Regions from separate parts of the Anoxybacillus sp. EFIL genome, predicted to be linked through region 2. Evidence: riboswitches for the same ligand, from Rfam matches in the RefSeq annotation. Region 2 holds a riboswitch; each other region holds the start of a gene.

Region 1 (11,014 bases), on a different contig from region 2:
GCGGACGTTATATGAAAAAAGTGGGCTTGATTTGAAAAAATTTTTTAATACGAGTGGCATGAAGTATCGTGAACTTGGATTAAAAGACAAATTAAAGACGATGACAGAAGAAGAAATGTTACAATTGTTGTCATCGGACGGCATGTTAATTAAGCGTCCAATCATCACAAATGGAGAGCAAGTCATTGTCGGATTTGACGAACAAAAATATCATGAAATGTTTAAATTGTCGTGAAATCGTGTCGAAAATCGTGTATGATGAAAAGGAAAACAATGTGTTGGAGGGACAACGATGAGCATTCCAAAAGAGCTGCGTTATTCACAAGAACATGAATGGGTGCGTGTCGAGGGGGATACGGTTCGCATTGGTATTACAGATTTTGCCCAATCGGAACTCGGCGATATCGTATTTGTTGAGTTGCCAGAAGTCGGCGCACAACTTACAGCAAACGAGCCATTTGGTAGTGTTGAATCAGTAAAAACAGTATCTGAACTATATGCACCGATCAGTGGCAAAGTGATAGCTGTGAATGAAGAGTTAAACGATAATCCAGAGTACGTGAATGAATCACCGTATGATAAAGCGTGGATGATCGTCATCGAGCCAAGCGATATGAGCGAAGTAGACAACCTACTAACTGCTGAACAATACGAACAAATGATTAATCAAGACTAAAAAACAAATCGCAGGGCACCCTACAACACAGGGGTGTCTTTTTTGTTGAAACAAAAAACAATTGATATTACAAACGATGTTGTTGGGAAATTAAATAAGCATGGAAGTTTTCAGCTGTTTTATGACAACGAATGTGTTGGAGAGTTTGCTCAGGAAACGAACGAATTCAAGCTGAAAAGCGGATATGTAGAACAACAAGGGCGCATTTTGAAAACGGTGACAGTTACTGAACATCCAGATGCGAAATATGTGGATTGCGACACAGAAGGTGGTTGGTGTTAAGGACAGTGGCATCGCTGTCCTTTTCGATTTCATAAAAGGAGAAAAAGTGAACGACAACGAATATAATATACATAAATGAATGTGCAAGGTGATGACGATGGCGATCATTGAAGTGGAAAAAGTGATTATTGTCGAGGGGCGGTCAGATAAAAGAAAGATCGAGAGCATTATTAGTGAGCCAGTAGAAATTATATGCACAAACGGAACGCTCGGTACCGCCAAACTTGATGAATTAATCGAAGCTTTGTATGATAAAGATGTGTACATTTTAGTTGACTCTGATGAGGCGGGAGAAAAATTGCGTCGCCAACTTCGCCGTGAGTTTCCGGAAGCTGAGCATTTATATATTGATAAAATGTATCGTGAAGTTGCAGCTGCTCCGAAACATCATATTGCGGTCGTATTATTAAGCGCAAATATCGATGTACACGCACAATATTTGTAGAAAGTTGTGTGATGATTGTGAAGGTCGTTTATATGTACACGCCATTATGTGGCACATGCCAAGTGGCAAGCCGTATGGTTGATGTGCTTGAACAGTTATTGCCAACTGTCACGTTTGAGCGTCAAGACTTAAATTATGTGCCTGACAAAGCGATCGAATGGCATATTGAAAGCGTTCCATGCTTACTTATTTTTAAACGTGGTAAACTCGTGAAAAAAATATACGCCTTTCATTCCGTTCCACATGTATATGAAACGTTGCGAAAGCTGGCTGAATAAGCCAGCTTTCGACATATTTCTTGGGAAATTGACGAGGAAGGAAGACATTTGTCGAGCAGTTATAGAAGGAACTCACCGTCTTCGTATGGAAACAATGAATACGACAATACATGGGACGGGGGCGGTTGTATGAATATGTTAACACCAATTTTACCAAATGACGGTTTATATATTCAATTGCAATGGGAAAGCGGGCAAATTTTATTAAGCATATCAAAAGAAGGAATTCAACGCGTTGAAAAAGCGAACGAGGATCGGGTCATATCGATTCGTGGTTCCGCACAGGCCATTATGTCACTACTACAAGGATCGTTAAAACTTCAGCAACAACTTCGCTTAAACGAATTGTCCGTCACAGCATCGTTTCGCCACATTTTATTATTAGAGTCAGTTTTCTTTCTTGCTAAACCGTACGATCTTGTTCATTGACGAGCAGTTTTTATCGTGTTAAAATTCAAAATATTCAACAATTATTCGTTCAGGGGGAGAAATGATGAAATTTGAAACGATTGCTGTACACGGGGGACTACAAACCGATCCGATAACGAAAGCGCGTGCGGTACCGATTTATCAGTCAAATGCGTATTTGTTTGATAGCACAGAGCATGCGGCAAACTTATTTGCATTAAAAGAAGCAGGATACATTTACACGCGCATTCATAATCCGACGGTGACCGTATTTGAAGAGCGAGTAGCAAAGCTTGAAGGTGGTGTAGGGGCTTTAGCAGTGGCGAGCGGCATGGCGGCGATTACGATGGCCATTTTAAACGTCGCTCAAGCAGGAGATGATATTGTGTCTGCTTCCACGCTGTATGGAGGGACGTACAATTTGTTTGCAAATACGTTACCGAAATACGGCATTACAACTCATTTTGTCGATCCAGCTAACCCAGAAAATTTCCGCGCTGCAATTACACCGAAAACGAAAGCTATTTTTGCGGAAACGATCGGCAATCCGAGTTTGCATGTGTTAGATATTGAGGCGGTTGCAAACATTGCCCACGAAGCAGGTGTCCCGCTCATTATCGATAATACGTTTGCGACGCCGTATCTTTGCCGTCCGATTGAACATGGAGCAGACATTGTCGTTCATTCTGCGACGAAATGGTTGCTTGGCAACGGGACGACGCTAGGAGGCATCATTGTCGACGGTGGAAAGTTTGACTGGAACTCGCCAAAGTTTCCAGCGTTTACGACACCAGATCCGAGCTATCATAACCTTATCTATGCAGACATCGGAGCGGCAGCGTATATTGTGAAAGCACGTGTGCAGTTGTTACGTGATTTAGGACCAGCCATTAGCCCGTTCAACGCCTTTCAATTTAATTTAGGGCTTGAAACGTTGCACGTGCGCATGAAAGAACATATTGAAAACACAAGAAAAATTGTTGCATATTTAGATAATCATCCAGCTGTCCGTTGGGTGTTGTATCCTGAACATGACAACCATCCAGCGAAAGAGCTAGCGAAAAAATATATGCCAAAAGGGGCAGGAGCAGTCGTCGTTTTTGGCATTCAAGGGGGAAGGGAAGCAGGAGCTGCACTTATTAACAATGTGAAGCTTTGGTCGCATGTGGCAAACGTTGGCGATGCAAAAAGTTTAATTATTCATCCGGCAAGCACAACGCATCAACAACTAAGCACAGAAGATTTACAAGCATCTGGTGTAACAGAAGATATGATTCGTTTATCGGTCGGCATCGAAAATGTGGATGATTTAATCGAAGACTTAGAACAAGCGATTGAAGCGGCGACAGGGGTACGGTCGATGTATTCGCGGGTGTAAATATGAAAGGTGCTAGTTAGATTTTTCGACTAGCACCTTTCATTTTATGAGTTGTAACCGCAGCGCTTCGGCAACCGCTCCTGTTCGTGACGAAACTCCTAATTTTTCGAAAATAGAAGAAAGGTGACGTTCCACTGTTCGTTTGCTTATCTTTAGCCGTTCGCTAATTTGTACACTCGTTTGATCATCTGCCAACATTTGTAGTATATTGATTTCAATGTTTGTTAAACCATGCTTTGTTGAATACATAGTTTCACTATCCACCAAAAAATATTTTTCTCCTTCGTTGCTGTATCGGATCATATGTGCTAAATGAGTGGAAACTTTTTCTTTTGACAATACGACGGATACACCTGCCTCATGCGCAGATAAGGCGAGCGGTGGATAGTTGCATAGCATAATGACATTTATTGTGGGGTATATTTCCTTCGCATTTTTTATCCAGCCCAATGCTTTTATTATGTGCATGTGCACATTTATCACAATGACATCTGGTACATGTATATGTATGAAAGTATCTAGTGAATCGATACAAGAACAAGAACCGATAACTGTTATATTGCTTTCGTTTTCCAACAATTTTTTCAACCCAAGCAAATAGATAGGGTCAGAATCAATAAGCAATGTACGAATAGCCATGCAATTTCCCCTCCACTTTTTTACTAGATTCTACTTCATTTAATAAACTTTGTCATTTATTTTGAAGAAATTGGCGGATTTTCGCCAAAAAATTGGCGGAAAATACGGATTTTTTTCTTTTCTATTTTTGGTAAAATGAAAATAGCTGATCAGCTATTTTTGGGAGAAGAAGCGGAGGAGTATGAGCAATGTATAAGTTGAAATAAAGAACGTCCGATTTTTATACAATATGTTGTACCTATGGTGAGTAATCAGCTAAATAAAAATTTCTGCTTATATTCATGATACCGATGTTTAACTGGCGCTAATGTACAAGTCTATCTCATTATGGACAAGTAGCGGAGAACTAGCATTACAATTGGACTATGTGAGGAGAGAAAATAATGAAAAGTAAATTTAGAAGGCTTATTTTAGTTGCTACCCTAGCACTAACTGCTACTCTGTTATTAGATGGTTTTTTTGGGTCGTTAATTACTACTGAAGCTAGTACGCTCCCGAAACGAGTATATAAAGAGGGGAATGTAACAATTACAGTTACTCCTGCAGTAGGGAGTTCAATGGCAAAATTAAGCAATTCAAAATCAAAAATTGCTCCACTTGATACGATTGTCCGAGGAAATAAAGAAACAAAAACGGTTCAGAGTATGTATGGTACAGTGACGATGACAGTTACGTACGATCGAAATCTAACGACTAAGACTTCTACTATTACGGGGATTTATTCTTTAGTAAATACAGATTCTTACTTGAAATTAGTTGATAAATGGTATACATCTAGTGTTGCACAAGCTGACTACTATGACTCCTTTCATAAAGTGTACGTAACGATTAGAATTACAAAAGAAGAATGTAATTAAAGGGTCCGTTTGGCATGTAACTATGTATGCCTACAATTGGAAAGTTTAACTTCATTTTTTGAACTGAAGAGGCTGATCTGAAACGCTAATGCGTGCTGGGTCAGTCTTTTGCATTTTAACAAAGCGGTGGGTTGTTCGTAGCCCGACATCCGAAGAGTAGCGATTTCTCATGCTATATATTCCGTTCACTTGATTATGAAGGGGAAATAGTTGAAAAATTTTTATTGACACCGTCCTTCTTTCGATGATATACTCACTTTCGTAATTTAAAATGATCCTCAAACATATTAAAACGTTAACTGAATAAAGCGTTTAAAAGCGCTCTTATCAAGAGAGGTGGAGGGATGTGCCCGATGAAACCCGGCAACCGTCAGCGCTGCTGAAATGGTGCCAATTCACACAAAGCGTTTGCTTTGAGAGATAAGAGACAGAACGGACGATTCGCGCCTTTCTGTTCTCTTGAGCAGAAAGGCTTTTTTCATGGAAGGAAGGTGACAGCAACGTGATTACATTATCGAATGTAACAAAAGTGTACAAAGCAGCAAGTGGACATGTGACCGCTGTTGATCGTGTGAACTTGCATATTGAAGCAGGAGAAATTTTTGGCATTATCGGCTATAGCGGTGCAGGAAAAAGTTCGCTCATTCGGTTATTAAACGGATTAGAAAAGCCAACGAGCGGCGAAGTCATCGTCGATGGCAAGGAGATTGGAAAAATTGGCGGAAAACAATTGCGACAAGCGCGCCAGCAAATCGGCATGATTTTCCAACATTTCAATTTACTTTGGTCGCGAACAGTGCGCGAAAATATTGCATTCCCCCTCGAAATTGCCGGCGTCCCGAAAGAGGAGCGAATGAAGCGCGTTGATGAACTAATTCAACTTGTCGGACTGCAAGGAAGGGAAGACGCGTATCCGTCGCAATTGAGCGGAGGACAAAAGCAGCGCGTCGGCATTGCACGCGCGTTAGCGAACAATCCGAAAGTGTTGTTGTGCGACGAGGCGACGTCAGCGCTCGACCCACAAACGACAGATTCCATCTTAGATTTGCTCGTCGACATTAATAAACGTCTCGGTTTAACGATCGTATTAATCACCCATGAAATGCACGTCATTCGTAAAATTTGTGATCGTGTAGCGGTCATGGAAAACGGAAAAATCGTTGAAATGGGTGAAGTGCTTCACGTGTTTCGTAAGCCGGAGCAGCCGATTACGAAGCGTTTCGTTCAACAAGTAACTGAGCCGGAAGAAACGAAAGAAGCGATGTTGCATCTTCTTGAGCGATATCCAAATGGAAAAGTTGTACAGCTTACATTTGTCGGCGAAGCGGCTGAGCAACCGCTCATTACACAGCTTATTCGCCAATTTAATCTAAATGTGAATATTTTGCAAGGAAAAATTTCGCAAACGCATCACGGTTCATACGGGGTGTTGTTCGTTCATTTAGACGGTGCGAATGAAGAAATCGAGCGAGCGCTCGCTTTTATTCGCCAGCAAGAAGTTGGAGTGGAGGTGTTGGCGAATGTGGAATGAGCTATTTCCGAACGTCGTTTGGGATAAAATATGGGCGGCAACAGCGGAAACGTTATATATGACAGCTATTTCAGTTGCGGCGACGTTTGTGCTCGGCATTTTGCTTGGATTGTTACTCTTTTTAACGTCAAAGGGAAACATATGGGAAAATCGTATCATTAACAGCGTTATCGCATCGTTTGTTAACATTTTCCGTTCGATCCCGTTCATCATTTTAATTATTTTACTCATCCCGTTTACTAAGTTTGTTGTCGGTACGATTCTTGGTGCCAATGCGGCACTGCCGGCGCTCATTATTGGAGCGGCTCCATTTTATGCGCGCATGGTTGAAATTGCGCTTCGTGAAATTGATAAAGGAGTTATTGAAGCGGCAAAAGCGATGGGAGCAACGACAACGACAATCATCTGGAAAGTGCTCCTCCCTGAAGCGCTTCCTGCCCTTGTATCCGGAATTACCGTTACAGCGATCGCTCTCGTTGGCTATACGGCGATGGCGGGAGTTGTCGGTGCTGGGGGGCTTGGGAACTTAGCTTATTTGGAAGGATTCCAGCGTAACAATAACGATGTGACGCTCGTTGCAACAGTGCTCATTTTAGTCATCGTCTTTATCATTCAGTTTGTTGGTGACTTTGTCACTTCTAAAATAGATAAACGATAAAAGGAGGAAAAAACAAATGAAAAAATGGCTCTCTTTACTTGTTGCTGCCATGATCGTTTTCGCGCTCGCTGCTTGCGGAAACAATGAAAGTGCAGAGGAAAAAGCGAACAAGCTTGTCATCGGTGCATCAAACGTACCACATGCAGAAATTTTAGAAAAAGCAAAACCAATTTTAAAAGAAAAAGGAATTGAACTAGAAATTGTGACGTTCCAAGATTACGTGTTACCAAACAAAGCATTAGCGGATAAAGAGTTAGATGCAAACTATTTCCAACACATTCCTTATTTAGAAGCTCAAATGAAAGAACATGGCTATGACTTTGTGAATGCAGGCGGTATTCATATTGAGCCGATTGGCGTATATTCAAAAAAATACAAAAGTCTTGAAGAGCTACCAAACGGTGCAAAAATCATTATGAGTAACTCTGTTGCTGATCACGGTCGTATTTTATCGATGCTTGAAGAAAAAGGACTAATTCGATTAAAAGAAGGTGTCGATAAGACGAAAGCAACAATTGATGACATTGTTGAAAATCCGAAAAATTTAGTATTTGAAGCGGATGTTGAGGCAGGATTGCTTCCGCAAGTGTATAAAAATGATGAAGGAGATGCGGTATTAATTAACGCCAACTATGCGTTAGATGCCGGTTTAGATCCAGCAAAAGATCCGATCGCTGTCGAATCGCCAGAAAACAACCCATACGTGAACATTATCGCGGTTCGTAAAGGTGACGAAAACCGTAAAGAAATTCAGACGCTTGTTGAAGTGTTGCAATCAAAGGAAATTCAAGACTTCATTTTACAAAAATATAATGGTGCTGTTATTCCAGCAACGAAATAAGGATGTCCATTCGGGCGTCCTTTTATATTTTCTCGAAAACGACGCATGATAAAAAGGAAGGAGGAGTGCATATGTCGATGGAACAATGTTTACACGAATATAAGCAAGGGTTAGGCACGTTCACACAACAAATGCCTCATGTTGGACGAGCGTTTAACGCATTTACGGAAGCTTGCTTCGCCGAAGGGGAGCTATCAAAAAAAGAAAAACAGCTCATCGCACTAGCGATTAGTGTCGCTAAACAAGATGAATATTGTACCATTTATCATACGAAAGGGTGCATCGATGAAGGGGCGACAGAGAAAGAAATATTTGAAGCGTGTGCTGTCGCATCTGCTTTAGCTGGAGGGGCGACGATGAGCCAGTCCGTTACGCTCGTTCGACAATGTGTCGATGAATTTACTCGCATGCATTAAAGGGTAGGGGTTCCCTACCTTTTTTACATATGTGATAAAACGAGCAAACTTTTGAAACAAAAAAGTATCAAAATGCTTGCAATAAGGTTGCTAATACTTTTCATCTGTTATAAAATTGTAATGAGAATAAAGTGAGAATTACGTTTTTATGAACATAAGTGAAACTGGAGGTATTTTTTTATGGCAACATTAACGATTAAAGATCTTCACGTTGCAATTGACGGGAAAGAAATTTTAAAAGGGGTTAACCTTGAAATTAAAGGCGGCGAGTTCCATGCGATCATGGGACCGAACGGAACGGGAAAATCGACATTATCGGCGGCGATTATGGGCCATCCAAAATATGAAGTAACAAAAGGGAGCATTACATTAGACGGTGAAGACGTATTAGAAATGGAAGTAGATGAGCGTGCTCGTGCTGGTCTCTTTTTAGCCATGCAATATCCGAGCGAAATTAGCGGTGTAACGAATGCTGATTTTCTTCGTTCAGCGATTAATGCACGTCGTGGAGAAGGAAATGAAATTTCATTAATGAAATTCATTCGTCAGCTTGATGAAAAAATGGCGTTTTTAGAAATGAATCCAGATATGGCTCACCGCTACTTGAATGAAGGGTTCTCGGGCGGGGAGAAAAAGCGGAACGAAATTTTACAACTTATGATGTTGCAGCCGAAAATTGCTATTTTAGATGAAATTGATTCCGGTCTTGATATCGATGCATTAAAAGTTGTCGCAAAAGGTGTAAATGACATGCGCAATAGCGACTTTGGCTGTTTAATCATTACGCATTATCAACGATTGTTAAACTACATTACACCAGATTACGTACATGTCATGATGCAAGGACGTATCGTAAAATCAGGCGGTCCAGAATTGGCGCAACGTCTTGAAGCTGAAGGATATGACTGGATTAAAAAAGAGCTAGGCATTGAAGATGAAGTCGTTGAGCAAGAAGCGTAAGCGTTAGGAGGATTTATGATGATTGAGACGAAACTACCATTCGACCAACAGTATGTGCGCTCTTTTTCCGAAGGGCGTGGAGAACCGGACTGGCTTTTAAACGTTCGCTTACAAGCTCTTGCACAAGCGGAACAACTTCCTTTACCGAAGCCAGATAAAACGAAAATCGATCGTTGGAACTTTACACAATTTTCTACTCATCTCGTTGAAAGCGCTCCGCTTTCTTCTTTAGAAGAGTTGCCAGAGCAAGTGAAAGTGCTTATTGATATCGATGAACAACAAAAAAACGTATATGTGCAACGCGACCATACATGTGCATACGTATCGCTTGCGGATGAGTTGAAAGAAAAAGGCGTCATTTTTACTGATTTAGCGACAGCTGTTCGCGAGCATAGCGATCTTGTGCAAAAATATTTTATGGACGGTGTGAAAGTAAATGAGCATCGTTTGACAGCGCTTCATGCTGCCCTTGTAAACAGCGGGGTGTTTGTATACGTGCCGAAGCATGTACAAATTGACGTGCCGTTGCAAGCGGTGTACGTGCATGAAAAAGCGGAAGCGTTGTTTAATCACGTCATTATTGTTGCGGATGTGGGCAGTAAAGTAACGTATGTGGAAAACTACATTTCAACATGTGAACGTTCGGAAGCGATCGTCAACATCGTTACAGAAGTGTTTGCACGAGATGATGCGCAAGTGTTTTTCGGTGCGGTAGACAATTTGGCAAAGGGAACGACTGTCTATGTCAACCGCCGCGGTGTGACAGGGCGTCATGCGCGCATCGAATGGGCGCTCGGTTTAATGAACGACGGAAATACGATTTCAGAAAACATTACCCGCTTAATCGGTGATGGATCAGTCGGCGATACGAAGACAGTCGTTGTGAGTCGCGGTGAGCAAGTGCAAAACTTTACGACGAGCGTCATTCATTACGGAAAACATACAGAAGGATACATTTTAAAACACGGCGTTGTTAAAGATGAAGCGACATCGATTTTTAATGGCATTGGTAAAATTGAGCACGGGGCATCGAAATCGAATGCGGAACAAGAATCGCGTGTACTTATGTTAAGTCCAAAAGGACGCGGAGATGCGAATCCGATTTTATTAATTGACGAAGATGACGTGACAGCAGGCCATGCGGCATCGGTCGGTCGCGTGGACCCAACGCAATTATACTATTTAATGAGCCGCGGTATTCCGAAAACGGAAGCAGAGCGATTAATTATTCACGGCTTTTTAGCACCAGTTGTTAATGAAATTCCAATTGAGCGTGTGAAAAAACAATTAATTGAAGTGATCGAAAGGAAAGTTAAGTGATGAACGTAAAAGAACTTCGTCAACTATTCCCGATTTTAGATCAACAAGTCAATGGCAAACCGCTCGTTTATTTAGATAGCGCGGCAACATCGCAAAAGCCGTTGCCGGTTATTGAAGCGATTGACAATTACTATCGCCAATACAATTCGAACGTTCATCGCGGTGTGCATACGCTTGGCACAAAGGCGACTGATGCCTACGAAGGGGCGCGCGACAAAGTGCGCCGCTTCATCGGTGCTGCCTCAACGGAAGAAATTATTTTTACACGCGGGACGACAACGGCGATTAACTTAGTGGCGGCAAGCTATGGTCGAGCTCATGTGCG
Region 2 (11,014 bases):
AAATCGCCCTCGCCATTTTGCTTCATACCGATTCGTATCTTCCAGAAGGAGAGCTAAAACGAAAACCGCTTCAGACGATCGTTAAACTTGCCGATGAAGCAGATGAAGAACCAGGTGGCAAACATCACTATCGCCAAATCGATGACGAACTCGCTTTGAAAAAAATTCAACAACTCGATCGCATGGTCGAGCAACAACTACAACGCGATGCCCTCGATCAAATTAGCTAAGGCTAGGCGATATGCCTAGCCTATACATACGATAACGCCTGTTCAAAATCAGCGATTAAATCATCGATCGCTTCGAGTCCGACGCTTATGCGCAACAAGCCGTCCGTAATGCCGCGACGAAGGCGTTCTGATTTCGGCATCGCCGCATGCGACATTTTTGCCGGATAAGATAAAATCGACTCTACCGCTCCTAAACTAACCGCAAATACCGGAATGTGCGCATATTTGACAAACGTCCGCACCGCTTGTTCATTTTCCAATTCAAACGACAACACCGCGCCAAACCCACGCGCTTGATCGCGATGAATGACGTGTCCTTCGTGATGCGAAAGCCCCGGATAATACACGTGCGCTACTTTCGGATGACGATGTAAAAACTGCGCGAGCTGCATCGCTGAACGAGAAGCGTAATCGAGCCGAACGTGAAGCGTTTTTAGCCCGCGCAGCACAAGCCACGCATCTTGCACGCCGAGCACCGCACCGAACGCATATTGCAACTTCCGAAGCTCTTTCGCTAGTCGTTCATCTTTCACAACCGCAAGTCCAGCGACGACATCGCTATGGCCGGCTAAAAATTTCGTCGCGCTATGAAGCACGACATCGACGCCGAGATCGAGCGGACGTTGCAACAAAGGTGTTGCGAACGTATTGTCTAGAAACGTCAAACAACCGTGCGCTTTCGCAAGCTTCACAACTCCGCGAATGTCCGTAATTTTCAGCAGCGGATTTGACGGCGTTTCCATATAAATCACTTTCGTATTCGGGCGAATATGACGCGCTACCGCATCTAAATCGGTCATATCGACAAACGTATATTCAATGCCAAATCGGCTCAATACATCCGTGATAATGCGATACGTTCCGCCATATACGTCATCTGTAATCAACACATGATCGCCTTTTGACAACAACAAAAACGCCGTTGAAATGGCCGCCATGCCCGATGCGAACGCAAAACCGCTCACTCCTCCTTCCAGCTCCGCGATCGTTTCTTCAAGCGCCTCGCGCGTCGGATTGCCTGTGCGGCTATAATCATATTTTCCAAACGTATCAAAATCAAACTGATGAAACGTCGACGCATGATGAATCGGGACGCTGACTGCCCCTGTTTGTGCATCCACTCGCCATTTATTGTGAAGCAATTGCGTTTGCCACTCCATTTGTTACACCTCTTTCATGCGTTGAAACGCTTGTGTTAAATCGGCAATTAAATCGTCATGATGTTCAATGCCGACAGAAAAACGTAACAGTCGATTACATACGCCATTGGCGATGCGAACATCCTCTGGAATATCCATATGCGTTTGCGTCGCTGGATACGTAATAAAACTTTCGACACCGCCTAAACTTTCCGCAAACGTAATGAGCGTTAAACTGCGCAAAAACGGATTGACCCACTTTTCATCGCGCACGCGAAACGACAACATGCCTCCTCTCCCCGGATATAACACATCGGTGACGTCTTCGTGTCCACGTAAAAATTCATAAATCGCTTTCGCGTTTTGTTCGTGCTGGCGCATGCGAAGAGCAAGCGTCTTCATGCCGCGAATTAACAGCCATGAGTCAAACGGAGACAACACCGCTCCGATCGCGTTATGATACATCGCCAATTGCTCGCACAGCGCTTTTCCTTTGGCGACAATGAGCCCGGCAAGCACATCGTTATGTCCGCCTAAATATTTCGTCGCGCTATGAATAACGATGTCGGCTCCTTTCGTCAATGGCTTTTGTAACACAGGGGTGTAAAACGTATTATCGACAATAAGAAGCAGCTCATATTGTTTCGCAAACGCCGCAACCGCTTCGATGTCCGCTTCTTGCATAAGCGGATTTGTCGGCGTTTCTAAAAAAATCGCTTTCGTTTTGTCCGTCACATGTGCTTTTACTGCATCCAAGTCGCGAAAATCGACGTATGTAAACGACAGCCCGTATTTTCTCCACCCTTTTTCAAACAGCCGATACGTTCCGCCATATAAATCGGCCGAAACGAGAAAATGATCCCCGCTTTCAAAAAGCGCAAACACCGTTTGAATTGCCGCCATGCCCGAACTACATGCGAAGCCTTGATCCCCTTCCTCTAACTGCGCAATCGCCTCCTCGACGATATGTCTCGTCGGGTTTCCCGTCCGAATGTAATCGTACCCTGTCGACTGTCCGATCCCTTCATGCCGATACGCTGTTGAAAAATATACCGGTGGATTCACCGTTCCTGTCGTCGTCTCGCTTCGATTACCGATTTGCGCTAATACCGTTTCCACATGACTCATTCGCTCTCTCCCTTTCTCAAAAAATAAAAGCCTTCTAAGAAGAAGGCTTTCTGTCCATAGACAAACGCTTCTTCTTATCTTCCGAATTGAACACCAATTCGCTGGATTTAGCACCTGACCGCTTTCGGCTGGTTGCTGAAGGTTCATCGGGCCAGTCCCTCCCCTTCTCTTGATAAGAATGCATACGCATATTGAATTTTCTGATTTTTAAATAATGTACCTTATTTCCGTAAAAATTTCAACTATTTTTTATTTTCTTGTAACAAACTTTCATTCCGCCGCAAGAGCATCCGCTTTTGTCGGATGAACGGTGCCGGCTGGATGTTGTAGCGGCGCATAAATGGAGTACAGCTTAAGCGGAACGTTTCCTATGTTGATCACATTATGCCACGTTCCTGCAGGCACAAAAATGGCAGAGCCATCCGTCACGCGTCTTTCAAACGTCAGCTCGTTTTTCTTTTTGCCCATCCGCACAATTCCTTCTCCTTGTTCAATACGTAAAAATTGATCCACGCCCGGATGCATTTCTAAACCGATATCCTCCCCGACACGAAGGCTCATCAGCGTCACTTGCAAATGACGTCCCGTCCATAACGTCGTACGGAACATGTTGTTTCGTTTCGTCGCTTCTTCGATTTGTACGACAAACGGGTTCGGTCCGTAATCTTTCGTATGTTCTCGTGGAAACGGATAAGGCATGATCGGATATGGATACATCGGCATATACACAACATTCGGATAGTAATACATGTTCTCACCTCTTTTTTCATATTCATCGCCATGTTATGCACAACTGCCCGGCTATGCGCCTCACATGCAAAAATCGACAAATAGAACGGATATATGGTAAAGTGGGGACAAAAGGAGGGATATGATGACTGCTTTATTTCTTGCGCACGGATCACCCATGTTAGCTATTGAAGACAACGCATATACATCGTTTTTAACAACGTTCGGAAAACACATTCATCCAAAAGCAATCGTCGTCTTTACGGCACATTGGACAACACGCCAACCGACCGTTTCATCAATCGATGGAACATATGAAATGATTTATGATTTTTCCGGCTTCCCACGTGAATTGTATGAAGTGACCTATGCCGCACAAGGTTCAGTCGAATGGGCAAAGCGCGTTCAACAACATCTAAAACACGTCTCCCCCATCGTTCATATCGATGAGACACGTGGACTTGACCACGGTTCATGGGTATTGTTAAGCCGACTATTTCCAGAAGCAAACATTCCCATTGTCCAAGCATCCGTCGTTCCGTGGCGGACACCAAAACAGCTCTTTCAACTTGGTAAGGCATTACGTCCGTTGCGTGACGAAGGTGTCATGATTCTCGGTAGCGGTGGTACAGTGCATAATTTAATGGCGCTTCGTTGGGAGGAACAGACGAAAGCAGATTCTTGGGCTGTTGCCTTCGATGATTGGTTGCTTGCCCAGTCATCCGCCCATAGTGAAGACGTGTTTCACTATGAAGAAAAAGCCCCTTATGCCAAACAAGCCGTTCCAACACCTGAACATTTAGCACCATACTGGATTGCGTACGGAGCAGGCGATCGCTCGCCACATGTTTTATTCCGAGAATACGAATACGGAAACTTAAGCCTTTTAGCTGTATCATTTTAATGGGAGGAATGCCGATGTGGAACGAGTTTAGGAAATTTGCTGTGCGAGGCAACGTCATCGACTTAGCTGTCGGGGTCATCATCGGTGGAGCATTTGGAAAAATTGTTTCTTCCCTCGTCAATGACATCATTATGCCGCTTGTCGGTCTCATTTTAGGGGGTATTGATTTTAGCAGTTTATCTTGGAAAGTCGGTGAAGCAGAAGTAAAATACGGGGCTTTTATTCAAACCGTCGTTGACTTTTTAGTCATTGCCTTTTCTATCTTTCTATTCGTCAAACTGCTGAACAACTTATCCGAACGAATCAAAAAACAAGAAGAGAAGAAAGAAACGGCACCAACGATCACAAAAGAACAACAGCTGCTCACAGAAATTCGCGATTTATTAAAAAAACAAAAAGAAACAACATAGCCCCAAAAATTTTTTGGGGGCTTCCCACTCATTCTTTCTCTACGAACTGCTTTACTTCTTCTTCCGAAAGGTCCGTGACGTTCGCAATATCTTTTACGCTCATCCCTTTTTTCGCCATCGTTCGTACAAGGCGCTTCATTCCTTGTTGTTCATACGAAATAATCAATTCCATCACTTGTTCTTTTTCTTTCGTCTCCATTTCATTCACCTCGCTGTTTTTATTCGACAACATCGATCATTTTCCTGCATGTGATGTTCTCATCTCTTCCCTAAAAAAGCCGTAAACCCATACGGATTTACGGCTTTTTTTACGCATTTAATGCGGCTTCTTCTTCATCGCGCAAGTTGTGTGCAAGGCGACCGGAGGCGCTTGCGGCAACGCTTGCGACTAAGTCGTCTAAAAACGTATGCACACCTTTGCCCCGTTTTGTATCAAGCTGTTTAATGATTCCTACTTTATTTTTGTCCAAATGTCCAAACGTTGTCACTGCGATGCTTCCGTATCCGAGCACCGCCCCTAACGCCAACGTTTCATCGACGCCAAACAGCCCTTCATCCGTTTCGACAATCGTTTGCAGCGGCTCTGACAACATGCCGTTTTCTGCGAGTTTATCAAGCTCAATCCCAACTAAAATCGCATGTTGTACTTCGCGTTTTTGCAACACTTTTTCTACGCTCTCAATACATTCTGCCATCGTTAAATGTTTATTGTACGGTCTTTGCATTTCATATACAATCTCAGCAATCGCTGGAATCGTCACACCACGTTCCGTTAATAGTTGCAACGTTCTTTCATATACTTCTTGACTAGATACGCGCTTCATTCCTCATCCTCCTCTCGTTCTCTCATTATATCACGCAACGACAAAAAATGCAGAAATGTGGTACGATAAGAACGAACAACGTCGAAAAAGGATGGGAGAACATGCAAGAGTTAAAACTTCACAGCCAACATTTAGACGAGGAGCTATCGTTACCTGTATATTGCTCAAAACCTATCACACCGCTTTATAAACATCTCGTCATTATCGCACAAGATGGACAAGATTATTTTATGTTCGGAAAAATCGGACGCGTCATCGACGAGCTTGGCATACGTGCGGTCGTCATCGGCGTGCCGTATCGCAACGTATCAGATCGCTATGAGAAATATCATCCGAACGGAAAAAAACGCGAAGCGTACATGCGCTTTCTTGCGAACGAACTGGCGCCGCTCGTTGATGAACATTTTTCGACATATCAAATGGGGACAACGCGCATTCTCGTTGGCGATTCGCTCGCAGGCACTATTTCGCTTCTTACTGCGATGACATATCCACATACGTTCGGCAAAGTCGTCATGCAGTCGCCATACGTGAACGACGATGTGATGGCGCACGTGCAATCATTTACGGATTGGCATTTGCTTGCGCTTTATCATTCCGTCGGCAAACAAGAAACGGACGTAAAAACGACAGACGGAATGGTGCGCAACTTCATTGAGCCGAATCGCGCCCTTTCGCACGTTCTCCAAACGAAACAAAGTCGCTATCATTATGACGAGTTTGACGGCGACCATTCTTGGACATACTGGCAACCAAATTTGCCGATCGGATTAAAAAAAGTGATTGAAATGTAACAGTATTTTCCGAAAATTTGTTATAATATATAGGTATAATGACGAAAGGAGGAAGGTCGCATGAAATGTGGTATCGCGATTTTTCCATCAAAAAAAATTCAAGATTTTGCGAATTCGTATCGGAAACGGTACGACTCTCATTACGCCCTCATTCCGCCACATATTACGCTAAAATATGCGTTTGACGTGGAGGAAGACAAGCTTGATGAGCTCGTTCAACAGCTTCGCGACGTCGCGCGCGAAACAGAACCGTTTCCGTTGCGCGTCACAAAATTTAGTTCGTTTTATCCGGTCAATAACGTCATTTATTTAAAAGTGGAAAAAACAGAGCCGCTCGCTCAGCTGCATGAAAAATTGCATCGTCCACCGTTCGTCGAGCAAACGGACTATGCGTTCGTGCCGCACATTACGATCGCACGCGACTTATCAAACGACGAATATTCGGACGTATTCGGCCGCTTCAACATGCAGTCCGTCTACTTTGAAGAACAAGTCGATCGCTTCCATCTTTTATATCAACTTGAAAACGGATCGTGGTCAGCGTACGAAACATTTCATCTTGGAAAGGAATAACAACATGTACGTCAAACGAGGACAAGACGAAGCGCTTTGGCGCGATGCCCTTTTTGTTCGCCGCGCCGTCTTTATTGACGAACAAGGGGTATCGGAAGAAGAAGAAATTGACGCGTTTGAACAACAATGTGTTCATTTCGTTGTATATGATGACGACAAACCGATTGCCGCAGGACGTTTTCGCACAATTGATGGCGTTGGCAAAGTGGAACGCATTTGCGTCCTTCCGGCATATCGCGGACGCGGCATCGGCAAACTCATCATGGAAGCGATCGAACAATATGCTTCTCAGTACGTCACAAAGGTGAAACTAAACGCCCAAACGCATGCCGAACCGTTTTACAAACAGCTCGGCTACGAAACGGTATCCGACGTCTTTTTGGACGCAGGCATTCCACATGTAACGATGATAAAAACGATCAACATGCGATCATAACGGTCGCATGTTTTCTTTTTCACTCGGCATACTAAACAAAAGAAGCTACATACGAAAGGATATCGTTATGAGCGAATTTGGACAAATCGCAATTGAATTAGTTGTCGGCTATATCGCCTTATTTATAATGGCAAAAATACTTGGACGGACACAAATTACGCAAATTACACCGTTTGACTTTATTTCCGCCCTCGTTCTTGGAGAACTTGTCGGCAACGGTTTATACGATTCAGAAGTCGGACTCTCGAAAGTATTGTTTGCGATTGCGCTATGGGGACTGCTTATTTACACAACGGAAATGATTACACAAAAGAAAAAAGAACTTCGCGAATTGTTAGAAGGAAAACCGATCATCGTCATTTCGAAAGGAAAAATTTTGTATGAAGCGTTAAAACAAACGAAGCTTGACTTAAACCAACTGCAACATTTGCTGCGCGCGCGCAACGTCTTTTCCATACGTGAAGTGGAATACGCCATTTTAGAAACAGACGGCACAGTAAGCGTCATGAAAAAAGCCCCGTTCGAACAGCCGACGCGGCAAGATCAAAACATTTCTGCATCTGAAGCGACATTGCCTGTGACGGTCATTATCGACGGGGAAGTCATTTGGGACAATTTACAAGAAAACGGTTGGGACGAACAATGGTTAAAAAAACATATTCGCCACGCTGGTTTTGAAAACTATAACGATATTTTATACGCCGAATGGCAAGACGGAAAAGGCATGCACGTGCAGGCATATTAACGTTTTTTCATTGAACGATCTTGAGGTCGTTTTTTCTTTTGTGCCGTTTGTTCTTTTTTCTCATTTGTCGCTCGTTGTATGTTTGTCACGCGGGGAACATGAAGCGGGTTTGGACGAATCGGTGGGATATGCATATAAGTCGCCTCCTTTTTTTATTTATTCGCTAACCATAAAAAAACTCCTTTTCTCTTATTGTATGATTTGTTAACATAGACGTTGACGTTAGACGAAGGAGTTTGACCGATGAATAAAGCACGATATAACGGCAAGCTATTTGATATTCATACGTTAGCGCGAGAAAAATATGAGCTCGTGTATGAACAAAGTTTACGAAACAAATGGACGTGTCCGATGTGCGGTGGAATCGTTCGCTTTCATTTAGCGATTGAACATGCCCCGCACTTTTATCATGTTTCCGACCCTTGTATCCGAGAAGAACGAAAACGAGCGAATATCATCGCCATTCCGCCAAAACAACCGTTTCAAGCGAAAGAAAAAAAACAAATGACCGTATGCGGCGTGTCGCTTGATGCCGAGCAGTATGAAGCCGTTCGTCGCATTGAAGGTCCCCTTCTTGTGCTTGCGGGGGCTGGCAGCGGAAAGACGCGCACGTTAACGACGCGCGCCGCTGCAATGATCACTAACTATCACATCAAAGCGGCAAACATGATGATCGTCACCTTTACGACAAAAGCCGCGAAAGAACTCGCTGAAAGACTTCATGCATACAACCTTGATGCGTTGCCGACTATCGGAACGTTTCACAGCTTATTTTATCGCATGTTGCAACATGCCGATCCGTTTCGCTGGCGGCATGAGCGGCTCATTCGCGATTGGCAAAAAGAGCGAATGATAAAAGAAATCGGGCGCGAACTCGGCATCGATGAGCGCGATTTTCCGTATGATGAAGCGATGCAACGCATCTCGTATTGGAAAAATACGCTTACCTCGCTCGATCATATCGCCATTGAAAACGAATGGGACGAGCGCGTCGTACAGTTGTACGTGCAATATGAAGAAAAAAAGCGGCAACACGATTTATTTGATTTTGATGATATGTTATATGCGTGCTATGACATGTTGCGGACAGATGAAAAGCGACTGAAACAATATCACGAACGGTTTCATTATTTTCTCATCGATGAATTTCAAGACATTAACAACGTGCAATATGAAACGATGAAGTTGCTTGCGTCACATACGCACCATATATGTGCCGTCGGCGATGACGATCAAGCCATTTATGCGTTTCGCGGCTCTGATTCATCGTTTATTCATCAATTTCAACAAGATTTTCCACATACAAAAATCGTAAAGTTAACGGAAAATTATCGTTCGCCACATCCGATCGTATCGCTTGCCAACAGCATTATTTCTAAAAGTCGCACGCGCATTCCGAAACAAATGAACGCCCAAACGGATAGCGCACATATGCCGATATGTTTCTTTCCGTACGATGAGGAAGAAGAAGCGACGATGATCGTATGCGACATACAAGAGCGAATGAAACAAGGTGCGAAACCGAGCGATATCGCCATTTTATGCCGAACGAACGCCGCGTCGCGCGCCGTCTTTGAACGGCTCGCTCAACTTCGCCTCCCGGTGACGACGGACGGAGAATCATTTTACACCCGTCGCATCGTGCGCTATTTGTTAAGCTTTCTTCAATTAAGCATCGATCCGAACAACGAACAAGCGCTTGCCGATGTGGCGACGGTGTTGTTTTTAAAACAAACGGTCATGAACGACTTAAAGGCGATCTCGATTTTACAAGACTGTTCGCTCGTGGAGGCGCTCGCTAAACTCGATCGTATCGCACCGTTTCAACAACAAAAATTGCGCACGATCGTTCCGCTATTTGCAAAAGTGAAAGAAATGAAGCCGTTTGACGCGATCGATTTCATCGAAAAAGAGATGGGCCTAGGCGAATTTTTAAAAAAGCGCGGCAACGAAGGCAACGCGATTGAAAAAGGATCCGACGACGTGCGCGATATGAAAGTCGTCGCGCGGAAATTTAAAACGATTCAAGCGTTTCTATCTCACGTCAAACGCGTTCAAGCATACGCCAACAAAACGTGCGCAGACGGCGTTCAACTCATGACGATTCATCGCTCAAAAGGGCTAGAATTTCCAATCGTCTATATCATCGGGGCAGTCGACGGGCTATTGCCGCATGACTATGCGCTTGAAGCGTACCGAAATGGCGATGTCGCCCCGCTTGAAGAAGAACGTCGCCTTCTATACGTTGCGATCACGCGCGCGAAACAACGTCTTTTTATTTCCGTTCCGTCCATGCGCCGATTAAAAAAAGCAAACGCCTCGCGCTTGCTTTCCTTTCTTCAAACAAAAGCGAAAAGCCTCGTCTAAGACTTTTCGCTTTTTTCTTATTTTTTATTTAACATATTCGCAATCGTATTAAAATCGATCTGTTTTCCGTTATTGACGATCGATTGCACAATTTTATCTTCCAATTCTTTCGGTACGTTACGATTCGCAATTTGAGCGACGCGCTTGACGATGCCGCGCACCGTTTTTTCATCTTTAAAGTTCGCATGTTGCAACGAATTGGCGAGCGCAAAAATATCTTGCATATTCACACCCGTTTTCTTTTCAATGTTTTTAAAAAAATGTTGATCCATCTTCGCTACCTCCTTCACTTTTCTTTTTCAGCATATGAAAAACATAAAAAAACGTTCCAAAGGTATGCCCTTTGGAACGTCTCTTCTTAGTGAACGAACGCTGCACCAACGATAATCAACAAGATGAACAACACAACGATCAACACGAATGTTGAACCGTATCCGCCGCCGTAGCCGTAGCCACCGTAACCATATCCGCAATATCCGTAACCCATAAGACTGCACCTCCTTCAACGTTGTCGCTTACATCATATGCATCGAAATGGATTTGGTATGGGCGCTCATCAAATTTCTCCTCATTCACGAAACTGACGACGCATGCGCGCAAACTGCTTTTCTTTTTTCGCAAAAAACGCTTCCGCATCGCTCATGTTTGCTTGAAACTGTTGAAATAGCGCCCCATTTATTTTTTCAAGTTTGCTTAGCGTCATCTCCATCTCTTTTCCCCATGTGTCAAACGCTT
Region 3 (11,014 bases), on a different contig from region 2:
GATACGATGACAGTAAGCTTTAGAGGGAGATGTTTGAATATTCATTTCTTTTTGAAGCGAAGTTTTTACGTATGAGGGGAGTTTTTTGTTACATGAAACAATTTCATTCATTCGGGTGGTACGCGGCTCGCATTGCCCCGTATTTGCCTGAGGAAGCGTTCCGTCCTGTTCCGTCTCGTCTGTTTGGTGGCCTTGCTTACATGCTCGTTTTAGTTAGTAGCATTGTAACGATTTCTTTATTTGATCTCCATTGGTTATGGAACGGATTGCTTTCAGTTGTTATTGGATTTTGTTTTGCTGGATTAGGGTTTTTAGGGCATGAAATTTTGCATGGGACGGTAGTCAAACGGGCATGGCTTCGTGATTTGTTAGGTGGCATTGCGTTTTTACCGCTTTGCACAGGTCCGAAGCTATGGCGAAAGTGGCATAACGCGACACATCATGTGCATACGCAACATGAGGAGCTCGATCCTGACGCGTGGCCAACGATAAAACGTTTAGCTCAAAGTCGTTTCCTCCGTTGGATTTATCGCATTCCGTTTCCGATTCGTGCGGCTTTTTCGTTTTTGTCTTTAGCAGGGATGTTTACCGTTCATTCGCTTCATATGCTTCTTCATTTTTGGAAGGAGTTTGAAAAAGGAAGTCGTCGCGCAGTATTTTGGCAGTTTGTATTGCCATGGTCGGTATGGATTGGGTTATTGCTGATGATCGGAGTGGAAAAATGGCTCTTTGCGTTCGTTATTCCGTTGCTCATTGGAAATGCAATCGTTATGGGATATATTTCGACGAACCATCGTTTAAATCCGCTCGTTCCAGTTAACGATCCACTAGCTAATAGCTTAACGGTCATTGTTCCAAAGTGGGTGGATGTGTTGCATTTTAACTTTTCACACCATACAGAACATCATTTATTCCCAGCAATGAGTTCAAAATATTACCCGCTAGTCAAACAATATATTAAACAACTATGGCCGGAACGGTATCATGAAATGCCGATGACAAAAGCGTTAATTGCGCTATGGAAAACGCCACGGCTTTATTATGAACAAACAGAACTCATCGAGCCTCGCGAAGGATATGTATACGGAACGCTCGGAAATGGATTAAACATAGATGATCTTTCGTACAAAACGAAAGAAAATGTTGTAGTCAAACAAAAAATGGTGAAGCAAAAATAAAGCGTGGCCAATGAGCCGCGCTTTATTTTTTCCCTTGCAACATAAGGGGAAGTTCTAAATGATGTTCGTGTAAAAACGGTTCGTTCGTTAATACAGCTTCTGTTGGACCGTCATATGCGATCGTTCCGTTTGCGAGTACAATTGTTCGCTCGCAACATTCAAGCACAAAGTCGAGATCGTGCGTTGTTATGATTTTTGTATGTGATAACGATTGAACGAGATGAATGAGCGTTCGTCTTGCTCTCGGATCTAACGCTGCCGTCGGCTCGTCCATCAGCAATATTTTCGGTTCCATCGCAAGCACAGTTGCTAAAGTAACGAGCCGCTTTTCTCCTTCTGATAAACGATAAGGTGGGCGGTCTTTGACATGAATCGCACCGACAAGCGTTAAAGCGTTTATTACTCGTTGGCTTACTTCATTTTCATTCATCCCGTCATTTCGAAGCGCAAACGCGACGTCATCGTAAACGGTTGGCATAAATAATTGATCATCGGCTTGTTGAAATGTAAAGCCAACGATGCGACGAATGTGTCGTAACGTTTGTTTCGACATGTGCATATTATCGATGACGATATGTCCCTTTTGTGGCATATATAAACCGACGAGCAGTTTTAATAACGTTGATTTTCCTGCACCGTTTGCTCCAATGATGCCGATGCATTCTCCTTGTTGAACAGAAAAAGAAATATTACGAATGGCTTCATGACCATCTGGGTATATGTAACAAATATTCGATACGTTTATCATCATATGACCACCAAACGATAAACGATGAACAATATAACTGTGACGTACGTGTAAATTCTCTCTTTTGTTGTCCATCGTTTTATTTTTATATGCATACGTTGAATAGAAAACCCGCGCAACGTCATCGCTTCATACACGCGCTCGGCACGTTCAAATGTTCGCAGTAACAAATGTCCAACGAGCGATCCCCAAACGGATAATTGGATGGCGCGATGGTTCGGTGCGCGCAACATATACGCTTGACGAAGTCGTTTTGCTTCTTCTAAAAATAAAAAAATATATCGATATGTCAAAAGCAATTGTATAACGAGCAGACGAGGAATGCGCAACGAAAGGAGCGCACCTGCAAGTTGCTCGATCGGTGTCGTCAAAAACAACACTGTTGCAGCAAGAACGGCAAGCGTGTTTTTTACAAGCAAAGTAGCGAATGACAGCCATCCTGCTTCTATACGCCAATGAAAAAACGATACGTGTTCATGAATGAAAAACAGCTGTGAAGCCCCTATAACTGTAATAAATGGTAGAGAAGCGAGCAGTACGCGTTTAATATGGCGAATAGAAAGACGATAAAAAACGATCATTGTGATTGGATAAAGCGATAATGGAACGAGTTCAATAAACGCATACGTGTGAAACGAGGCGACGACGAAGATGTATGTAAACGTTATAATGAGCATGCTTAACGGATGAACATCATGTCGTCGCTTTTTCATATTTGACATATGTGCATGGATCACGCTTCTTTTCTCCATTTTTTCATGATGTATGGTACGAGCATTGCTATTGCAACGATAAATACACCGACGATGCCAGAAACGCTTGTGCCGATGTCTAACCAACCGATCGAAGCGCCCCCATTTTTCAAATTGTAATCAGGCAACAAAGCGAGCGATTGTTGGAGACGTTCTAGTGCGGTGTGGAGTGCTGTTGTTGCATGTAGTTCCTCCGTACCTGCTGTGCGTAAAATAGACCATTCTAATCCATCTGGTTTGGACGAAGCGATGGATGAAAAAATGCCACCGATGAGAAGCGCAAGCAAACCGAGTGTCCCGATGAGACGATTTGTCGGTGTATTTGTTGTTGAAAGTTCTGGCTTTGCTTTCATCACAAATGAGATGACAGCTGCTGTAGCCATTCCTTCTACAATGCCAATCGCCAAATGAATCGGTTGCATAAATAAAGCGAACGTCGTAAATGGTAATTCGACTTTTCCGGATAACAACGTTTGAACGACGACGCTAAATGCCCCAAGTTGCAATCCAACGACGGCAGCGATGATGGAAGCAAACCAGATGTTTGTTCGGCGAATGAGTCGTCTGTAAAGTGGATATGCGATAAAACATGTGTAAAAGCCGAGATTGAACACGTTGCATCCGAATGCTAACAGTCCGCCATCTGCAAAAAAGAGTGCCTGAATAAATAAAACGACGGCTAACGTTAAAAAAGCTGCATAAGGACCTAGCAAAGCGGCAAGTAACAATCCACCACCTAAATGTCCGCTCGATCCTGTACCAGGAATGGTAAAGTTAATCATTTGCGCTGCAAATACAAATGCTCCAAGCACCCCCATCAGCGGCAGTTTTTTTTCATCTGCTTCCATGTTTAATTTTTTTAATGAGTAGCTTGCTACACCCGCCGTAGCCCCCCACATCGCCATTCCTACTGCAGGTGAAATAAGTGCATCTGCCATATGCATAAAAATATCCCCCCTTACACCTTATTATAGGGGAGATATGTTATGGAAAGCTATTTCATTTTTTCTCTAAGTTTGCTTATTATATAATTTTTCGTCTTTTCGTCATAAACACCATTTTTATTTCCGCCTGAAAACATAAGGTTCACTCGTTTCACGGCATCTAACGTTTTTTTGCCAAATACTCCGTCTTCTGCTCCGCATTTAAAATTGATCATATTTAGCGCTTGTTGTAAGGTGCGAACGTCTTCGCCGCGATCGCCATATCGCAATACTTTATTTGGAAGCTTACTGATCAGTTGTTCGACTATGTTTTGTTGTTTCGGTGTTTGATTGGATGGTTGTGATGGAGTTTTCACTTCTTCTTTTTTTACTAGTTTTTCAATGATTATTTGTTGCCCGGGCTGTAACGCTCTTGGATCCACGTTTGGATTTAGGCGCAATAACGTTTTTACACTTCCCCCTGTTTTTTGACTAATGGCCCATAGCGTATCTCCTCGTTCGACGGTATACAGTTTGACTTCTTCTTTTATTTCGATGTTTTCTTTTTCTGCTAATACTTGCGCATAGTTAAAACAAGGGCATTGTTTCCATTCATATCCTTTTAGCTCATTATGTCCTTTCACATCTTTATAGTTCGGCAAGATGTTTACCAGCGTTTTATATAACGTTCTCAATGATTGTTTTTGTTCATCCGTCGGTTGTTGTGTGCGAAAATCGCCCGTTAAACAAATGCCGATGCAATAAGTGTTATGGTTGCCGACATGGTAACTAATCGTTTCTAAGTCGTTACAAAAATGAATCGTTCCGTCTTGTTCAATGACAAAATGGTATCCGATGCCTGGCCATCCTTTGCTTACATGATAATTGGCGAACGCAAATGCCGAGCCTGTTTTCGTTAAACTATGATGAATAATGATGTGCGTTTTTTGTTCAAGTGTTGTTTTTTTATACGATTGGCCAGAGCGAGTGGGAAGAAGGTGGCGTATATCTTTTAATTGAGGAATCGCAAATAGTTCATTCATTTTTAGCCTCCTTTTCTTTATTTCTATGTACTACTATATGTTTCATTGAATGAAATGGTTTGTACGAACATATGAAAAATGAAAAAGCTGCCGAAAACAGGCAGCCTTTTCATTTATGCGATCGGTCCCCCGAATTGTTCAATGCGTGGATCAACGTTTGTGAATTTTTTAAAGTTTTCACGGAACTTCGCCGCAAGTTCTTTTGCTTTTTGTTCATATGCTTCTTGATCTGCCCATGTGCTTTTTGGTTGCAATACTTCATCAGGTACACCTGGGACGTGAAGCGGAATATGCAGACCGAAAATTGGGTCTTGAACGGTTTCTACGTTGTTTAATTCGCCTTCCAACGCAGCTTTGACCATTGCGCGCGTATAAGACAGTTTCATCCGTTCACCAACACCGTATCCGCCTCCTGTCCAACCGGTGTTGACTAAAAATACTTGCACGCCATGAGCGTCAATTTTTTGTCCGAGCATGTCTGCATAGCGTGTTGCAGGAAGCGGTAAAAACGGTGAGCCAAAGCAAGTAGAAAACGTTGCTTCAGGTGCCGTAATTCCGCGCTCTGTGCCCGCTAACTTGCTTGTATAGCCGCTTAAGAAATGATACATTGCTTGTTCTTTTGTTAATTTGCTAATTGGAGGCAATACACCAAACGCATCGGCCGTTAAAAAGACGATCGTATGCGGATGACCTGCAACGCTCGGTTGGACGATATTGTCCATTGCTTCAAGCGGGTATGCTGCGCGCGTATTTTCGGTTAACGTCGCATCGTCATAGTTTGGTATGCGTGTGTCTGGATCAATCATGACGTTTTCTAATACGGAACCGAAGCGAATCGCATCGAAAATTTGCGGCTCTTTTTCGCGTGATAAGTTAATGCACTTCGCATAACATCCGCCCTCAATGTTGAACACGCCGTTATTTGACCAACCGTGCTCGTCATCGCCAATTAGGCGACGGTTTGGGTCAGCAGAAAGTGTTGTCTTTCCTGTGCCCGATAAACCGAAAAAGAGCGCCACATCTCCTTCTTGACCTACGTTTGCTGAACAATGCATCGGAAAGATTCCTTGTTCTGGCAATAAAAAGTTCATGACCGAGAAAATCGATTTTTTCATTTCCCCTGCATATTCTGTTCCACCAATCAGCACGGTACGACGTTCAAATGAGATGATAATAAACGTTTCTGAACGCGTGCCGTCTACAGCTGGATCAGCTTTAAATGTCGGTGCAGAAATGACTGTAAATTGCGGCTCGTGTGTTTTTAGTTCCTCTGCTGTTGGACGAATGAATAATTGATGAGCGAATAAATTATGCCAAGCAAACTCATTCACTACTTGAATAGGTAAACGATAAGCTGGATCGGCACCCGCAAAACCGTTAAATACGAACACTTCTTCTTTTGTCATTAAATAATCAACGACTTTATTGTAAAGACGATCAAACACTTCTTCGGAAATTGGTTGATTAACTGTTCCCCAGTCAATTTTATGTTTAACAGATAGTTCTTCAACGATATATTTATCTTTTGGGGAACGGCCTGTATATTTTCCGGTCGTTGCGCAAACAGCACCGGATGAAGTGAGAATGCCTTCTTGACGAGTTAACACTTTTTCTACTAATCGTGGTACAGATAAGTTATGAAAAACCCCATCCCTTTGCAAGAGTGTTGATAATTTGTTTGTCAGTTCAATGGAATTCATTGGACAAAACCTACCTTTGTTTGATTTATTCTTCATGTAAAAAGTATAACACATTTTAATAAATAATCCATACTAATTCATGTATTTTTCTTGAATTTATTTTCAAGATCGTTGTGGCATAAAAAACATTGACTCGCTTCATACAGATGTGATATGATGCTGAAATGAACGGATACTCTTATCCCGAGTTGGTGGAGGGGGACAGGCCCGATGAAACCCAGCAACCGTCACATGCGTGAAAAGGTGCTAACCTGTGGCAAGGGAACGCCCTTGAACGATAAGAGTGAAAGGCGCAGACAAATGCAAAAACCTTTCCTCTGAGGGAAAGGTTTTTTTCACGATAGACCATAATAAGAGGGATGAGTACCGTATCATTTGCCATTATACTGAGGAGGAATGTTTAAATGCCTAAACGTCGTCTGTTTACATCTGAATCTGTAACGGAAGGGCATCCGGATAAAATTTGCGACCAAATTTCCGATGCGATTTTAGATGCGATTTTAGCGAATGATCCGAATGCGCGTGTCGCGTGCGAAACGAGCGTAACAACAGGACTTGTGTTAGTGAGTGGAGAAATTACAACATCTACATATGTAGATATTCCGAAAATTGTTCGTGAAACAATTCGTGAAATTGGCTATACGCGTGCAAAATACGGCTTTGATGCAGATACGTGCGCAGTGTTGACGTCAATTGATGAACAGTCGCCAGATATCGCAATGGGTGTTGACAAAGCGTTAGAAGCTCGCGAAGGACAAATGACAGATGAAGAAATCGAAGCGATCGGTGCAGGTGACCAAGGATTAATGTTTGGCTTCGCGTGCAACGAAACGAAAGAACTTATGCCGCTACCAATTTCTCTTGCACACAAACTTGCACGTCGTTTAGCGGAAGTGCGTAAAGAAGACATTTTACCGTACTTACGTCCAGACGGAAAAACGCAAGTGACAGTCGAGTACGATGAAAACGGCAAACCTGTACGTATCGATACGATCGTTGTTTCTACACAACATCATCCAGAAATTACACAAGATCAAATTGTACGCAACATTAAAGAACATGTCATTCAACCTGTCGTTCCGGCAGAATTGATCGATGAAAACACAAAATATTTTATCAACCCAACAGGACGTTTCGTCATCGGTGGTCCACAAGGTGACGCAGGGTTGACAGGACGTAAAATTATCGTTGACACATACGGTGGTTATGCACGTCACGGCGGCGGGGCATTCTCAGGAAAAGATCCAACGAAAGTAGACCGCTCAGCAGCGTATGCGGCACGTTACGTAGCGAAAAACATTGTTGCAGCGGGTCTTGCAGATAAATGTGAAGTGCAGTTAGCATATGCGATCGGTGTTGCAAAACCTGTATCGATTTCAATTGATACGTTCGGCACGGGCAAAGTATCTGAAGATGTATTAATTGAAGTGGTGCGCAACAACTTTGACCTTCGTCCGGCGGGCATTATTAAAATGCTTGATCTTCGTCGCCCGATTTACAAACAAACAGCTGCTTACGGTCACTTTGGTCGCACAGATATTGATCTTCCTTGGGAACGTACAGATAAAGCAGAAGTGTTAAAACAACAAGCGTTACAGTTGGCGAAGTAAAGAAAAAAGGGAGAGTTACAAGATGTAGCTCTCCTTTCTTACTTTTTTAAGTAAGAACAGAAAATGAAGCGACGCCAAACAACGTACCGAGCATACAGCCTGCAAGCACATCAGATGGATAATGGAGTCCTAAATAAATGCGCGAAATCGCGACGCTACACGCGATGGGCAAGAGCCAAATCGTTAATGCCGGAGCGTATAGTAAAAATGGAATGATGACAGAAAATACTGCGGTTGTATGTCCGGATGGAAATGAATGATCAGTTAACGGATTTTTTGTTACTTTCGTGTTATGAAGTGAAATATACGGTCGTTTGCGTGGGTACATTTTTTTCATCATTGCGACAGGAATATGGCTAAGTGCTAATGCGATGGCACTGGCGATAGCAGCATCCCGCCATTCGTCACGCAACAGCCAAACAGCTAGCATGACAGCCGTAATTGAACATGTCGCTCCGCCAGCGTGTGTAATCGAACGAAAATATGCGTTAAGCCACTTGCGATCAAAATAACGATTAATGCTGTAAAACAACTTGCATTCCCAATCGTACCATTTTCGCAACATAAGCAAATCCCCCTGAACTTATGATAAAATATATATGTTAAGTCAATAATAAAGCAATGTAAAAATACCACGCTTATTTATCGCGTGGTTTGTTTAATTGAAGCGATTTATAATATTGACCTTTTTCAACATATTCGCGGCGAATTCGTGCCATTTCACGCTCATCTTCTTCGGTTAATTCTCGGATCACTTTTGCCGGACGTCCGAATGCAAGTGTGCGAGGGGGAATTTTTTTCCCTTGAGGCACAAGACTGCCAGCACCGATAAAAGCTCCTTCACCAATTTCAGCACCGTCTAAAACGATAGAGCCCATACCGATGAGAGCGCCTTTTCTTATAATGGCACTATGCAAAATGACTTGATGGCCAACGGTGACATCATCTTCAATGATGAGTGGGTTGTTTGGACTTTGGTGAAGGACGGAGTTGTCTTGAATGTTTACACGGTTGCCGATGATCGTTGGGGCGACATCTCCGCGAATGACGGTGTTAAACCAAACGCTCGTTTCCTCTCCAATGGTTACATCACCTGTAATAGTGACGTAATCGGCGATGAAAGCGGAAGGTGCAATGTTTGGCGTATGTTCTTTATATGGATAAATCATTTGGCTCGTCCCTTTCGTTTCATTTTGTTATATTTAGTGTACAAATTTTTCGTTTATTCGTAAATAACAAGGAGGGGTGTATATGTGGAAATGGGAAGGAGAAAACGCAAAAGGTACCATTGTCATCGTTCACGGTGCTGCTGAACATCATGGTCGGTATAAATGGCTCATTGAAATGTTTCGTATGCACGGTTTTCATGTTGTTGCAGGGGATTTACCAGGGCAAGGGACGACATCGCGTAGCCGACGAGGACATATTGATTCATTTGACGAATATATAGAAGCGGTGGCAAGCTGGGTGCATGAAGCGAGCGTGTACGAACAGCCCATTTTTTTACTCGGCCATAGCATGGGAGGGCTTGTCGTCATTCGCACATTGCAAGAAAAGCGACTGCCTGTCCGCGGTGTCATTTTATCGTCCCCATGTTTAGGGCTCGTTCATTATCCGGCGAAAGCGCTTGAGATCGCCTCACGCATTTTAAACGTCATTCATCCGAAAAAACGGTTTCCATCGGGGCTAACGGTAGAGATGGCGACTCGAAATGAAGAAGTGCGCGAGATGGATAAAAACGATTCATTATATGTGACGAAAGTGTCTGTTCGTTGGTATCGCGAGTTAGTGAAAGCGATTCGCATCGCTCATGAAAAAATTGCACAATTACCAGATGTTCCGATGCTTGTCATGCAGGCGGGGGATGACAAAATTGTGGATAAAAGTGCAGTGAAATCATGGTTTGATCAGTTGATGGTTAGTGAAAAAGTGTATAAAGAATGGCCAAAACTATATCATGAAATTTTTAACGAACTTGAACGAGAACAAGTATTTTTATATGCCCATACGTTTTTAACGTTGCAACTGCAAAGAGGTGAGCTTATTGAGCGTTCCAACAAATCCTTTTAGTTTAATGCGAGCTGTATATCGTCGCGTTTTTCCGATCGTTCATCACGAATTAGCTATTTGGAAAAAAAGAGCGGAGGCTATTCCAAACGAGGAACTGCGCAAACAAGCGTTAGCAAGCATCGCGACAAAAACGTTCCATTGCGAAGGGGGAGCGATTTTGTCGTTGCTGGCTGGAAAAGAGATGGAGCGATGCATTCGTTTTATCGTTGCTTATCAAACAATTAGCGATTACTTAGATAATTTATGCGATCGAAGCACATCGCTCGATCCGACTGATTTTCGTGCACTGCACGATTCGATGATGCATGCATTAACTGTCGGGGCAAAAAAAGAGGCATATTATCGTTATCGAGTGGAACAAGATGATGGTGGTTATTTGCACGCCCTTGTCGATACGTGCCAACAGGTGTTAGCGGAAGTTCGGCATTATCATATCATCGCCCCGTTTTTACATGAACTTGCATCATATTATTGCGACTTACAAGTACATAAACATGTGAAAAAAGAAGAACGCATTCCGCGTTTGAAGCAATGGTTTGCCCAACATGAAGCATTGTTGCCGAAAATGGAATGGTATGAATTTTCCGCTTGTTCTGGGTCAACGCTCGGTATTTTTTGTTTAGTCGCTTATGCTTGTACCGATTCGTTTGATCAACGTCTTGCTGAACGGGTACGAAATAGCTATTTCCCGTACGTGCAAGGGCTGCACATTTTACTTGATTATTTGATTGATCAAGAAGAAGATCGGCAAGGTGGGGATTTAAATTTTTGTTTTTATTATCCGAATGAAGAAACGTTATTCGCTCGTTTATGTCATTTCGTTGAAGAAGCAGATCGGCATATCGCACAGTTGCCACATCGCGAATTTCATCGTTTTATTCATCGGGGGTTGCTCGGGCTATATTTATCGGACGAAAAAGTGCACGAGCAAGACGCGATTCGTAAGCTGGCAAAACAATTGTTGCGCTCAGGTGGCGTAACATCTCATTT

Evidence for each region. A riboswitch is a leader RNA that binds a small molecule or an ion and turns the genes downstream of it on or off. The one in region 2 is predicted to bind S-adenosylmethionine.
Region 1: linked by a shared signal. The riboswitch ahead of ES017_RS06410 (methionine ABC transporter ATP-binding protein) and the one ahead of ES017_RS15735 (methionine biosynthesis PLP-dependent protein) in region 2 are both predicted to bind S-adenosylmethionine.
Region 3: linked by a shared signal. The riboswitch ahead of metK (methionine adenosyltransferase) and the one ahead of ES017_RS15735 (methionine biosynthesis PLP-dependent protein) in region 2 are both predicted to bind S-adenosylmethionine.

What each region holds. Positions count from the first base shown of each region.
Region 1 covers NZ_SDLH01000003.1:83,696-94,709, reverse strand. Annotated here, with positions in the region: gene ES017_RS06455 (arsenate reductase family protein) at 1-235, shown strand, start outside; gene gcvH (glycine cleavage system protein GcvH) at 293-676, shown strand; gene ES017_RS06445 (YusG family protein) at 719-958, shown strand; gene ES017_RS06440 (ribonuclease M5) at 1,056-1,403, shown strand; gene ES017_RS06435 (thioredoxin family protein) at 1,412-1,681, shown strand; gene ES017_RS06430 (hypothetical protein) at 1,811-2,110, shown strand; gene ES017_RS06425 (O-acetylhomoserine aminocarboxypropyltransferase/cysteine synthase family protein) at 2,175-3,467, shown strand; gene ES017_RS06420 (response regulator transcription factor) at 3,507-4,106, opposite strand; gene ES017_RS06415 (hypothetical protein) at 4,490-4,963, shown strand; SAM riboswitch class I at 5,285-5,390, shown strand; gene ES017_RS06410 (methionine ABC transporter ATP-binding protein) at 5,466-6,494, shown strand; gene ES017_RS06405 (methionine ABC transporter permease) at 6,484-7,152, shown strand; gene ES017_RS06400 (MetQ/NlpA family ABC transporter substrate-binding protein) at 7,169-7,993, shown strand; gene ES017_RS06395 (carboxymuconolactone decarboxylase family protein) at 8,065-8,409, shown strand; gene sufC (Fe-S cluster assembly ATPase SufC) at 8,590-9,369, shown strand; gene sufD (Fe-S cluster assembly protein SufD) at 9,385-10,689, shown strand; gene ES017_RS06380 (cysteine desulfurase) at 10,689-11,014, shown strand, end outside.
Region 2 covers NZ_SDLH01000001.1:430,461-441,474, forward strand. Annotated here, with positions in the region: gene ES017_RS02155 (HD domain-containing protein) at 1-230, shown strand, start outside; gene metC (cystathionine beta-lyase) at 251-1,390, opposite strand; gene ES017_RS15735 (methionine biosynthesis PLP-dependent protein) at 1,394-2,497, opposite strand; SAM riboswitch class I at 2,569-2,676, opposite strand; gene ES017_RS02165 (cupin domain-containing protein) at 2,768-3,247, opposite strand; gene ES017_RS02170 (DODA-type extradiol aromatic ring-opening family dioxygenase) at 3,369-4,130, shown strand; gene mscL (large conductance mechanosensitive channel protein MscL) at 4,145-4,540, shown strand; gene ES017_RS02180 (transposase) at 4,569-4,739, opposite strand; gene ES017_RS02185 (phosphatidylglycerophosphatase A family protein) at 4,849-5,364, opposite strand; gene ES017_RS02190 (alpha/beta hydrolase) at 5,466-6,158, shown strand; gene ES017_RS02195 (YjcG family protein) at 6,219-6,731, shown strand; gene ES017_RS02200 (GNAT family N-acetyltransferase) at 6,736-7,167, shown strand; gene ES017_RS02205 (DUF421 domain-containing protein) at 7,235-7,912, shown strand; gene ES017_RS02210 (hypothetical protein) at 7,909-8,046, opposite strand; gene ES017_RS02215 (ATP-dependent helicase) at 8,156-10,279, shown strand; gene spoVIF (sporulation-specific transcription regulator SpoVIF) at 10,297-10,551, opposite strand; gene ES017_RS02225 (YjcZ family sporulation protein) at 10,638-10,766, opposite strand; gene ES017_RS02230 (hypothetical protein) at 10,848-11,014, opposite strand, start outside.
Region 3 covers NZ_SDLH01000002.1:40,853-51,866, forward strand. Annotated here, with positions in the region: gene desB (Delta(10) desaturase DesB) at 93-1,178, shown strand; gene ES017_RS03330 (energy-coupling factor ABC transporter ATP-binding protein) at 1,201-1,929, opposite strand; gene cbiQ (cobalt ECF transporter T component CbiQ) at 1,926-2,663, opposite strand; gene ES017_RS03340 (energy-coupling factor ABC transporter permease) at 2,660-3,622, opposite strand; gene ES017_RS03345 (N-acetylmuramoyl-L-alanine amidase) at 3,673-4,644, opposite strand; gene pckA (phosphoenolpyruvate carboxykinase (ATP)) at 4,758-6,344, opposite strand; SAM riboswitch class I at 6,520-6,628, shown strand; gene metK (methionine adenosyltransferase) at 6,749-7,954, shown strand; gene ES017_RS03360 (phosphatase PAP2 family protein) at 8,001-8,519, opposite strand; gene ES017_RS03365 (gamma carbonic anhydrase) at 8,593-9,123, opposite strand; gene ES017_RS03370 (alpha/beta hydrolase) at 9,206-10,024, shown strand; gene ES017_RS03375 (tetraprenyl-beta-curcumene synthase family protein) at 9,999-11,014, shown strand, end outside.